2 linked regions of the Celeribacter indicus genome follow. The main gene of each other region encodes a partner of the protein of the gene in region 2 in a complex. Links are inferred from orthologs where the notes say so. Each region holds a gene or a part of one and is shown on either strand. Other genes may lie near its edges.

Evidence for each region.
Region 1: the proteins of uvrA (region 2) and mfd are in contact, whole or in part, in a crystal structure (PDB 4DFC), measured with the Escherichia coli proteins. The link is inferred for Celeribacter indicus from one-to-one orthologs.

Annotation. Positions count from the first base shown.
Region 1 is NZ_CP004393.1:2,533,919-2,538,284, reverse strand. Bases 254-4,313 are described here. They hold mfd (transcription-repair coupling factor), read right to left. Parts: upstream 3,925-4,313; coding sequence 454-3,924; downstream 254-453. Other genes in these bases: P73_RS12810 (hypothetical protein), read right to left, coding at 3,935-4,313; P73_RS12820 (multidrug effflux MFS transporter), read left to right, coding at 254-450. Also shown: more of P73_RS12820, read left to right, coding at 1-253; more of P73_RS12810, read right to left, coding at 4,314-4,366. UniProt on the Escherichia coli protein: Couples transcription and DNA repair by recognizing RNA polymerase (RNAP) stalled at DNA lesions. Mediates ATP-dependent release of RNAP and its truncated transcript from the DNA, and recruitment of nucleotide excision repair machinery to the damaged site.
Region 2 is NZ_CP004393.1:1,621,838-1,625,545, reverse strand. Bases 160-3,561 are described here. They hold uvrA (excinuclease ABC subunit UvrA), read right to left. Parts: upstream 3,255-3,561; coding sequence 360-3,254; downstream 160-359. Other genes in these bases: P73_RS08200 (NUDIX hydrolase), read right to left, coding at 160-363. In the rest of the region: more of P73_RS08200, read right to left, coding at 1-159; P73_RS08190 (LysR family transcriptional regulator), read right to left, coding at 3,578-3,708. UniProt on the Escherichia coli protein: The UvrABC repair system catalyzes the recognition and processing of DNA lesions. UvrA is an ATPase and a DNA-binding protein. A damage recognition complex composed of 2 UvrA and 2 UvrB subunits scans DNA for abnormalities.

The sequences.
Region 1 (4,366 bases), 910 kb from region 2 along the record:
GGCATGGCCGACACCTTTCCCTACTGGTTCGGCGCGACCGCGCTGGTCTCCGCGGCGGGGGCGATCCTGAACGGCAACCTCGTCTCCCGGCTCGGCATGCATTTCATGATCCGCCTCGGATATTCGATCTCGCTCACCGCCTCGACCATCGCGCTCGTGCTGAACCTCGCCGGTTTCACGGACAGTTTCGCGATCTTCTTCCTGTGGACGGTGGCGATGTTCTCCATCGCCGCGCTGACCTTCGGCAACCTGAACGCGCTCGCGCTCTCGCCGCTCGGCCGGCTCGCGGGCCTCGCCAATTCACTGATCGGCGCGACCTTCACGATGGGATCGGTCCTGATCGCGGCGCCGGTCGGCCTGATGTTCAACGGCACCGCGATCCCCGTGGTGACGGCGGGCATGATCTGCTCCGGCCTCGCGCTCTTCCTGTTCCGGCTCGAGCGCCGCTGAGGCTCAGCCCTTCGCCTTCTGCGGGGCGGCCTTCGCGAACTTCGCCAGATCCTGCGCGATGGAAAAGGCGCCCTTGATCTTGTCGGCATCGCGGCTCCAGTCGCGGCGGATGACGATCTTGTTGTCCTTCACCTTCGCCTGACCCTTCTGGCCGTGGATGAACTCCACGAGCCCCGCGGGATTGGCGTATTTGTCGTTGTGGAACTGGATCGTCGCGCCCTTCGGCCCGCCGTCAAGCCGCGCAATCCCGGCCTCGCGGCATTTCTCCTTGATCCGCACGACGAGCAGCAGGGTGTTGACCTCCTTCGGCAACTTGCCGAAACGGTCGATCAGCTCGGCGGCGAAGCCTTCGAGCTCCACCTTCGTCTTCAGCCCCGAAAGCCGGCGATAAAGCCCGAGCCGCACGTCGAGATCGGGAACGTACTCCTCGGGGATCAGCACCGGCACGCCGAGATTGATCTGCGGCGCCCATTGCCCGTCCTCGAGGCTCACCTGTTCCTCGCCCGAGCGGATCCGCGCGATCGCGTCCTCGAGCATCGACTGGTAAAGCTCGAACCCCACCTCGCGCACATGGCCGGACTGCTCCTCGCCCACGAGATTGCCCGCCCCGCGAATGTCGAGATCCTGGCTTGCGAGGGTGAAACCCGCGCCGAGCGTGTCGAGCGAGCCCAGCACGCGCAGCCGTTTCTCCGCCTGCGGCGTGAGCGGTGCGCGGGGTTTCGTCGTGAGGTAGCAATAGGCGCGCGATTTCGACCGGCCGACCCGGCCGCGGATCTGGTAGAGCTGTGCGAGACCGTACATGTCGGCGCGGTGCACGACCATCGTGTTCGCGGTCGGAATGTCGATGCCGCTCTCGATGATCGTCGTGGCCAGAAGCACGTCATACTTGCCGTCGTAGAAGGCATTCATCCGCTCGTCGAGCTCGCCCGCCGCCATCTGGCCATGGGCGACGACGACGGAGACCTCGGGCACCTGATCGCGCAGGAACTCCTCGATCTCGGGAATGTCGGAGACGCGCGGCACGACAAAGAAACTCTGCCCGCCGCGATAATGTTCGCGCAAGAGCGCCTCGCGGATCGTCACCGTGTCGAACTCGCTCACATAGGTGCGGATCGACAGCCGGTCCACGGGCGGCGTGCCGATGATCGACAGGTCGCGCACCCCGGTGAGCGACATCTGGAGCGTGCGCGGGATCGGCGTTGCCGAGAGCGTGAGCACGTGGATATTGGAGCGCAGCGATTTGAGCTGTTCCTTGTGGGTCACGCCGAAGCGCTGTTCCTCGTCCACGATCAGCAGGCCGAGATTGGCGAATTTCACCGATTTCGCCAGAAGCGCATGGGTGCCCACGACGATATCCACCGTCCCGTCGGCCAGTTCCTCGCGCGTCTTCGCCATGTCGCGCGCGGAGACGAAGCGGGACATCGGCCGGACGTTGAGGGGAAAGCCGCGGAACCGGTCGGCGAAGGAGCGGAAATGCTGCCGCGCGAGCAGCGTCGTCGGCGCGATCACCGCCACCTGCGCGCCCGACATCGCCGCGACGAAAGCCGCGCGCATCGCCACCTCGGTCTTGCCGAAACCCACGTCGCCGCAGATCAGCCGGTCCATCGGCCGGCCGGCCTCGAGGTCGTCGAGCACGTCCTCGATCGCGCGAAGCTGATCCTCGGTCTCGCTGTAGGGGAAGCGCGCGCAGAAGGCCTCCCACATGTCGGCGGGCGGCTCCATGATCGGCGCCTTGCGGATATGCCGTTCGGCGGCGATGCGCATGAGCTTCTCGGCCACCTCGCGGACACGTTCCTTCATCCGCGCCTTCTTGGCCTGCCAGGCGCCGCCGCCGAGCTTGTCGAGAAGCCCCTCCTCATGGCCGTAGCGGCTCAGAAGCTCGATGTTCTCGACCGGCAGGTAAAGCCGGTCGCCGCCCGCATATTCGAGCAGGAGGCATTCATGCGCCGCGCCCGCCGCCGTGACCACCTCCAGCCCGCGAAAGATGCCGACGCCGTGATCGACATGGACGATCAGATCGCCGGGGGTGAGCGTGGAATATTCGGTGAGGAAGTACTCCGCCCGCTTGCGGCGCCCCGGACGGCGCACCAGCCGGTCGCCCAGCACGTCCTGTTCGGAGATCACCGTGACCGAATGGCCGCCGCCCACCGGCGCCTCGAACCCCTGTTCGAGCGCCCAGACCGACAGGTAGACGCCGCCCGTGCCTTCCGGCACGTCGCGCCAGTCCCCGATCTCGTTCAGCCCGCTCAGATCCTGATCCTCGAGCAGCGATTTCAGCCGTTCGCGCGCGCCCTCGGACCAGGAGGCGATCACCACCTGCCCCTGCTTGCGCCGTTTTTCGACGTGATCCGCCAGCTCCTCGAAAAGATTGATGCCCTCCATCTGGCGCTCGGGCGCGAAATTGCGCCCGATCCGCCCGCCGGCGTCGATGACGCCCGGCCCCGTGGCCTGCGCGAGCGGGTGGAAATGCAGCACGCGCCGCCCGGCCACCGCCGCCTCCCAGGCCGCGTCGTCGAGGTAGAGAAGTCCCGGCGGACAGGGCTTGTAGACGCTGTCGAGCCGGCCCTTCTGGGTGAGCGCGATACGCCGCGTCTCATATTGGTCGACGATGCCTTCCCAGCGCGAAAGACGCGCGGCAGTCGATTGATCGTCAAGGGAAATCACGGATTCCGGCAGGTAGTCGAACAGGGTTTCCAGGCGGTCGTGGAAATAGGGTAGCCAATGCTCGATCCCGGCGTGCTTCTTGCCGGCGGAGACCGCCTCGTAGAGTGGATCGTCGCTGCCCGCGGCCCCGAATTCGATGCGGTAATTCTGCCGGAAGCGCGTGATCGCAGCCTCGTCGAGGATCACCTCCGACACCGGGGTGAAGGTGATCTCCGTAAGGCTGTCCACCGTCTTCTGGCTGCCCGGATCGAAACGGCGCAGGCCGTCGAGTTCATCGCCGAAGAAATCGAGCCTCACCGGCAATTCATGCCCCGGCGGAAACACGTCGATGATGCCGCCCCTGATCGCATAGTCCCCGTGCTCGACCACCGTCGGCGCCTGGGTGAAGCCCATGCGCACGAAGAAGTCCCGCAGCTGCCGCTCGTTGACCCGCTGCCCCTTGCGCAGCCCGAAGGCGGCCTCCGCCAGCGTCTCCCGCGCGGGAACGCGCTGCATCGCCGCCGAAAGCGTCGTGAGCAGGACGAAGCGTTTCGGCAGCGCGCCATGGACGAGCGCCGCGAGCGTCGCCATCCGCGCCGCGGAGATATCGGCATGGGGCGAAATCCGGTCATAGGGCAGGCAGTCCCAGGCCGGGAAGTCGATCACCGGCAGGTCCGGCGCGAAGAAGCGCAACGCCTCGCGCAGCGCCGCGAGCCGCTTGTCGTCGCGCGCGACATGGACGACCGGACCCGCCGCCCGCGCCACCTCGCGCGCAAGAAGAAAGGCGTCGAACCCCTCGGGCGCTCCCCCGATCTTGATATGTTCCGTCACTCCGGCCCCCTTACCCGCCCAGCGGGCCGGTTGCGATATTCTGATACATGCCCCACATGGCGGTGACGAAGATCGACAGCATGCCGATGATCTGGACGAAGAGTCTGTGGCGGCGCAGGAGTGCGACAAGGGCCTCTCCCCGCGGCGCCTGTGCCGCGATCCGCCGCGCCGTGCGCAGGTTGAGCAACGCGACCAGCGTCATCGGAAACGCCATCAGGAAGACCGCCTGCGAGAATTCCGCCCCGTAGACGAAGCCGGTCACGCCGAGCACGGTGATGACGGTCGCGACGAGGGCGGTGATCAGGAGGCCGGAGACCTCCGCGATGTTCAGCAGGCGCCCGATGTTGATTCGCACCATCGCCTCGAGTTCCTCCATGCGCTCGCCCCCCTGCCGCCGCGCCTTCTGCGCGAGATCGAAGGGCACGCCGAGGACGAAATGGGA
Region 2 (3,708 bases):
GGCGCATCCGGCAATCTCGGCCTGGGTGAACCACCCCGCCTCCAGCGCGTCATCGCCCGCCGCCACCGTTCCGTCAAGATAGCGGCAGGCGACGGCGACGAGAAGGAAATGATGCGTCACCCGCCCCTCCTCCTCCCGCGCGATCACCTCCACATGGTCGAGGATGCCGCCCGCCGCGCCGCGCACGCCGGTTTCCTCCGACAGCTCACGCTCGGCGGCGCGCGCCAGCGGCTCGCCCCATTCGACATGGCCGCCCGGAAAGCCCCAGAGCCCGGCGTCGGGCGGGTTGGCCCGGCGCACCAGCAACAGCCGATCGCCTGCGCGGCAGACGGCGAGCACCGCGAGCTTCGGACGCGCGCTCACTCCGCCGCCCGGCGTTGCGCGGCCTTCTCGAGCATCGGGCGCAGGTAGCGTCCGGTATGGCTCGCCTCCACCGCCGCGACATCCTCCGGCGTGCCGGTCGCCACGATCCGCCCGCCGCCGTCGCCGCCCTCCGGCCCGATGTCGATGATATGATCGGCGGTCTTGATCACGTCGAGATTGTGCTCGATCACCACGACCGTGTTGCCCTGCTCGACCAGCTCGTGCAGCACCTCGAGCAGCTTGCGCACATCCTCGAAATGCAGGCCGGTGGTGGGCTCGTCGAGGATGTAGAGCGTGCGCCCCGTGGAGCGTTTCGACAGCTCCTTGGACAGCTTCACCCGCTGCGCCTCCCCGCCCGACAGCGTCGTCGCCTGCTGCCCGACCTTGATATAGCCGAGGCCCACGCGCATCAGCGCATCCATCTTCTCGCGGATCGAGGGCACCGCCTTGAAGAACTCCTGCGCATCTTCGACCGTCATATCAAGAACGTCGGCTATGCTCTTGCCCTTGAACTGGATTTCCAGGGTCTCGCGATTGTAGCGCTTGCCCTTGCAGGTCTCGCATTCCACATAGACGTCGGGCAGGAAATGCATCTCGATCTTGATCACGCCATCGCCCTGACAGGCCTCGCAGCGCCCGCCCTTGACGTTGAAGCTGAACCGCCCCGGCTTGTAGCCCCGCGCCTTCGCCTCCGGCAGGCCGGCGAACCAGTCGCGGATCGGGGTGAAGGCGCCGGTATAGGTCGCGGGGTTCGAGCGCGGCGTGCGCCCGATCGGGCGCTGGTCGATGTCGATCACCTTGTCGAGATGTTCGAAGCCGCGGATCGTCTCGCAGGGCGCGGGCGTCTCCCGCGCGCCGTTCAGCTTCATCGCGGCGTTCTTGTACAGCGTCTCGATGGTCAGCGTAGACTTGCCGCCGCCCGATACCCCGGTCACCGCCACGAATTTCCCGAGCGGGAATTCCGCCGTCACGGTCTTGAGGTTGTTGCCGGTCGCCCCCACCACGGTCAGCACCTTGCCATTGCCCGCGCGGCGTTCGGCGGGCACCGCGATCTCCCGCGTGCCGGCGAGGTACTGCCCGGTGAGGGAGGCAGGATCGGCCTCGATCTCTCCCGGCGTGCCGCGCGCGACCACGACGCCGCCATGCACACCCGCGCCGGGGCCGAGGTCGAAGACGTAATCGCTTTCGCGGATCATGTCCTCGTCATGCTCGACCACGATCACCGTGTTGCCCTGGTCGCGCAGGTTCTTCAGCGTCCCGATCAGCCGGTCGTTGTCACGCTGGTGCAGCCCGATGGAGGGTTCATCGAGCACGTAGAGCACGCCCTGCAAGCCGCTGCCGATCTGGGAGGCGAGCCGGATGCGCTGGCTCTCCCCGCCTGAAAGCGTGCCCGCGTTGCGGCTCATCGTCAGGTATTCGAGGCCGACGTTGTTGAGGAACCCGAGGCGTTCGCGGATCTCCTTGACGATGGCGCGGGCGATCTCCTGTTTCTGCGGCGTCAGGCTGTCCATCACGCCGAGCGTCCAGGCATAGGCTTCCCGGATCGACTTCTCCACCACCTGACCGACATGCAGCAGGCTGTCCTCTCCGCCTTCGGCAGAGCCGATCTTCACCGCCAGCGCCTCCGGCCGCAGGCGATAGCCGTGGCAATGGCCGCAGGGGCGGTTGTTCTGGTAGCGCTCGAATTCCTCGCGCACCCAGCTCGAATCGGTCTCGCGATAGCGGCGCTCCATGTTGGGGATCACCCCCTCGAAACTGCGCGTGACCTCGTAGACGCGGCCGCCGTCGTCGTAGCGGAATTTGATCTCCTCCGGCCCGGAGCCGTGGAGGAACACCTTCTGCACCTTTTCCGGCAGCTTGTTCCACGGCGTCGAGACCTTGAACCCATAATGTTTCGCCAGCGCCTCGATGGTCTGGAGGAAATAGGGCGTCTTGCCCTTGCGCCAGGGCGCGATGGCCCCGTCCGCGATCTTCAGCGCCGCATCCGGGACCACGAGGCGTTCGTCGAAGAACAGCTCGACCCCGAGCCCGTCGCAATGCGGACAGGCCCCGAAGGGCGCGTTGAAGGAAAAGAGCCGCGGCTCGATCTCCGGGATGGTGAAGCCCGACACCGGACAGGCGAAGTTTTCCGAAAACGTGATGCGCTCCGGCTCCCCCTCCCCCTCGCGCGGCGCGGTCTCGAGGATGGCGATGCCGTCGGCAAGGTCGAGCGCGGTGCGCAGGCTGTCGGCGAGCCGCGTCTCGAGCCCCTCGCGCACCACGATGCGGTCCACCACCACGTCGATGTTGTGGCGGAACTTCTTGTCGAGCGTGGGCGGTTCGTCGAGCTCGTAGAAGGCGCCGTTCACCTTCACCCGCTGGAAGCCCTGCTTGCGCAGCTCGAGGAATTCCTTGCGATATTCGCCCTTGCGGTCGCGCACGATGGGGGCGAGCAGGTAGCCGCGCGTCCCCTCCGGCAGCCGCATGGTGATGTCCACCATGTCCTGCACCTGCTGCGCCTCGATCGGCAGCCCGGTCACGGGGGAATACGGCGTGCCGGCGCGGGCGAAGAGCAGGCGCAGGTAATCGTAGATCTCCGTCACCGTTCCGACGGTCGAGCGCGGGTTCTTCGAGGTGGTCTTCTGTTCGATGGAGATGGCGGGGCTGAGGCCGGAAATGTGGTCCACGTCCGGCTTGCCCATCATGTCGAGGAACTGGCGGGCGTAGGCCGAGAGGCTCTCGACATAGCGGCGCTGGCCCTCGGCATAGATCGTGTCGAAGGCGAGCGAGGACTTGCCCGACCCCGACAGGCCGGTGATGACCACAAGCTCGTCGCGCGGGATGTCCACATCCACGCCCTTCAGGTTGTGCTCGCGCGCGCCGCGCACCTCGATGAATTTCAGCTCGGCCATTCTGGACCACCCCTTGTCTGCGGGCCGGGGCCGCCCCGGTCCCGGCAGTTCCTATCTAGTCGAGCGCCTGCGCCGATCCAACAGGAAAATGAGAACGGAACGGGAACCCGCCCACCCCCGCCCGATTTTGCGGCAGGGCCGGGCCGGACCGCGCCGGACGGCGGGAGGACGTCGCGGAGGCAAGACGCCGCCGGGGTGCCGGACAGGCCGGGCGAAAGCCGGGGCGACGCCCGGTTTGCCGGGAAGCGGCGGGGAAGGCGCGTGCCGATCGGGCTGCGCGACAGGGCGGCAACGGGATCCTTGCGGAGGCCGGCGCCGGGCGCCTATTCCGCCGCCTCGGAGACCGTGCCCTCGAATTTCGCGCCGTCCGGGCGGGTCACCGTATCGGCGGAGGAGGCGTCGGGCCCCATGTAGAAGCGCCGCCGCGCCGTGAAGCGACCGGCGATGAAGCGCA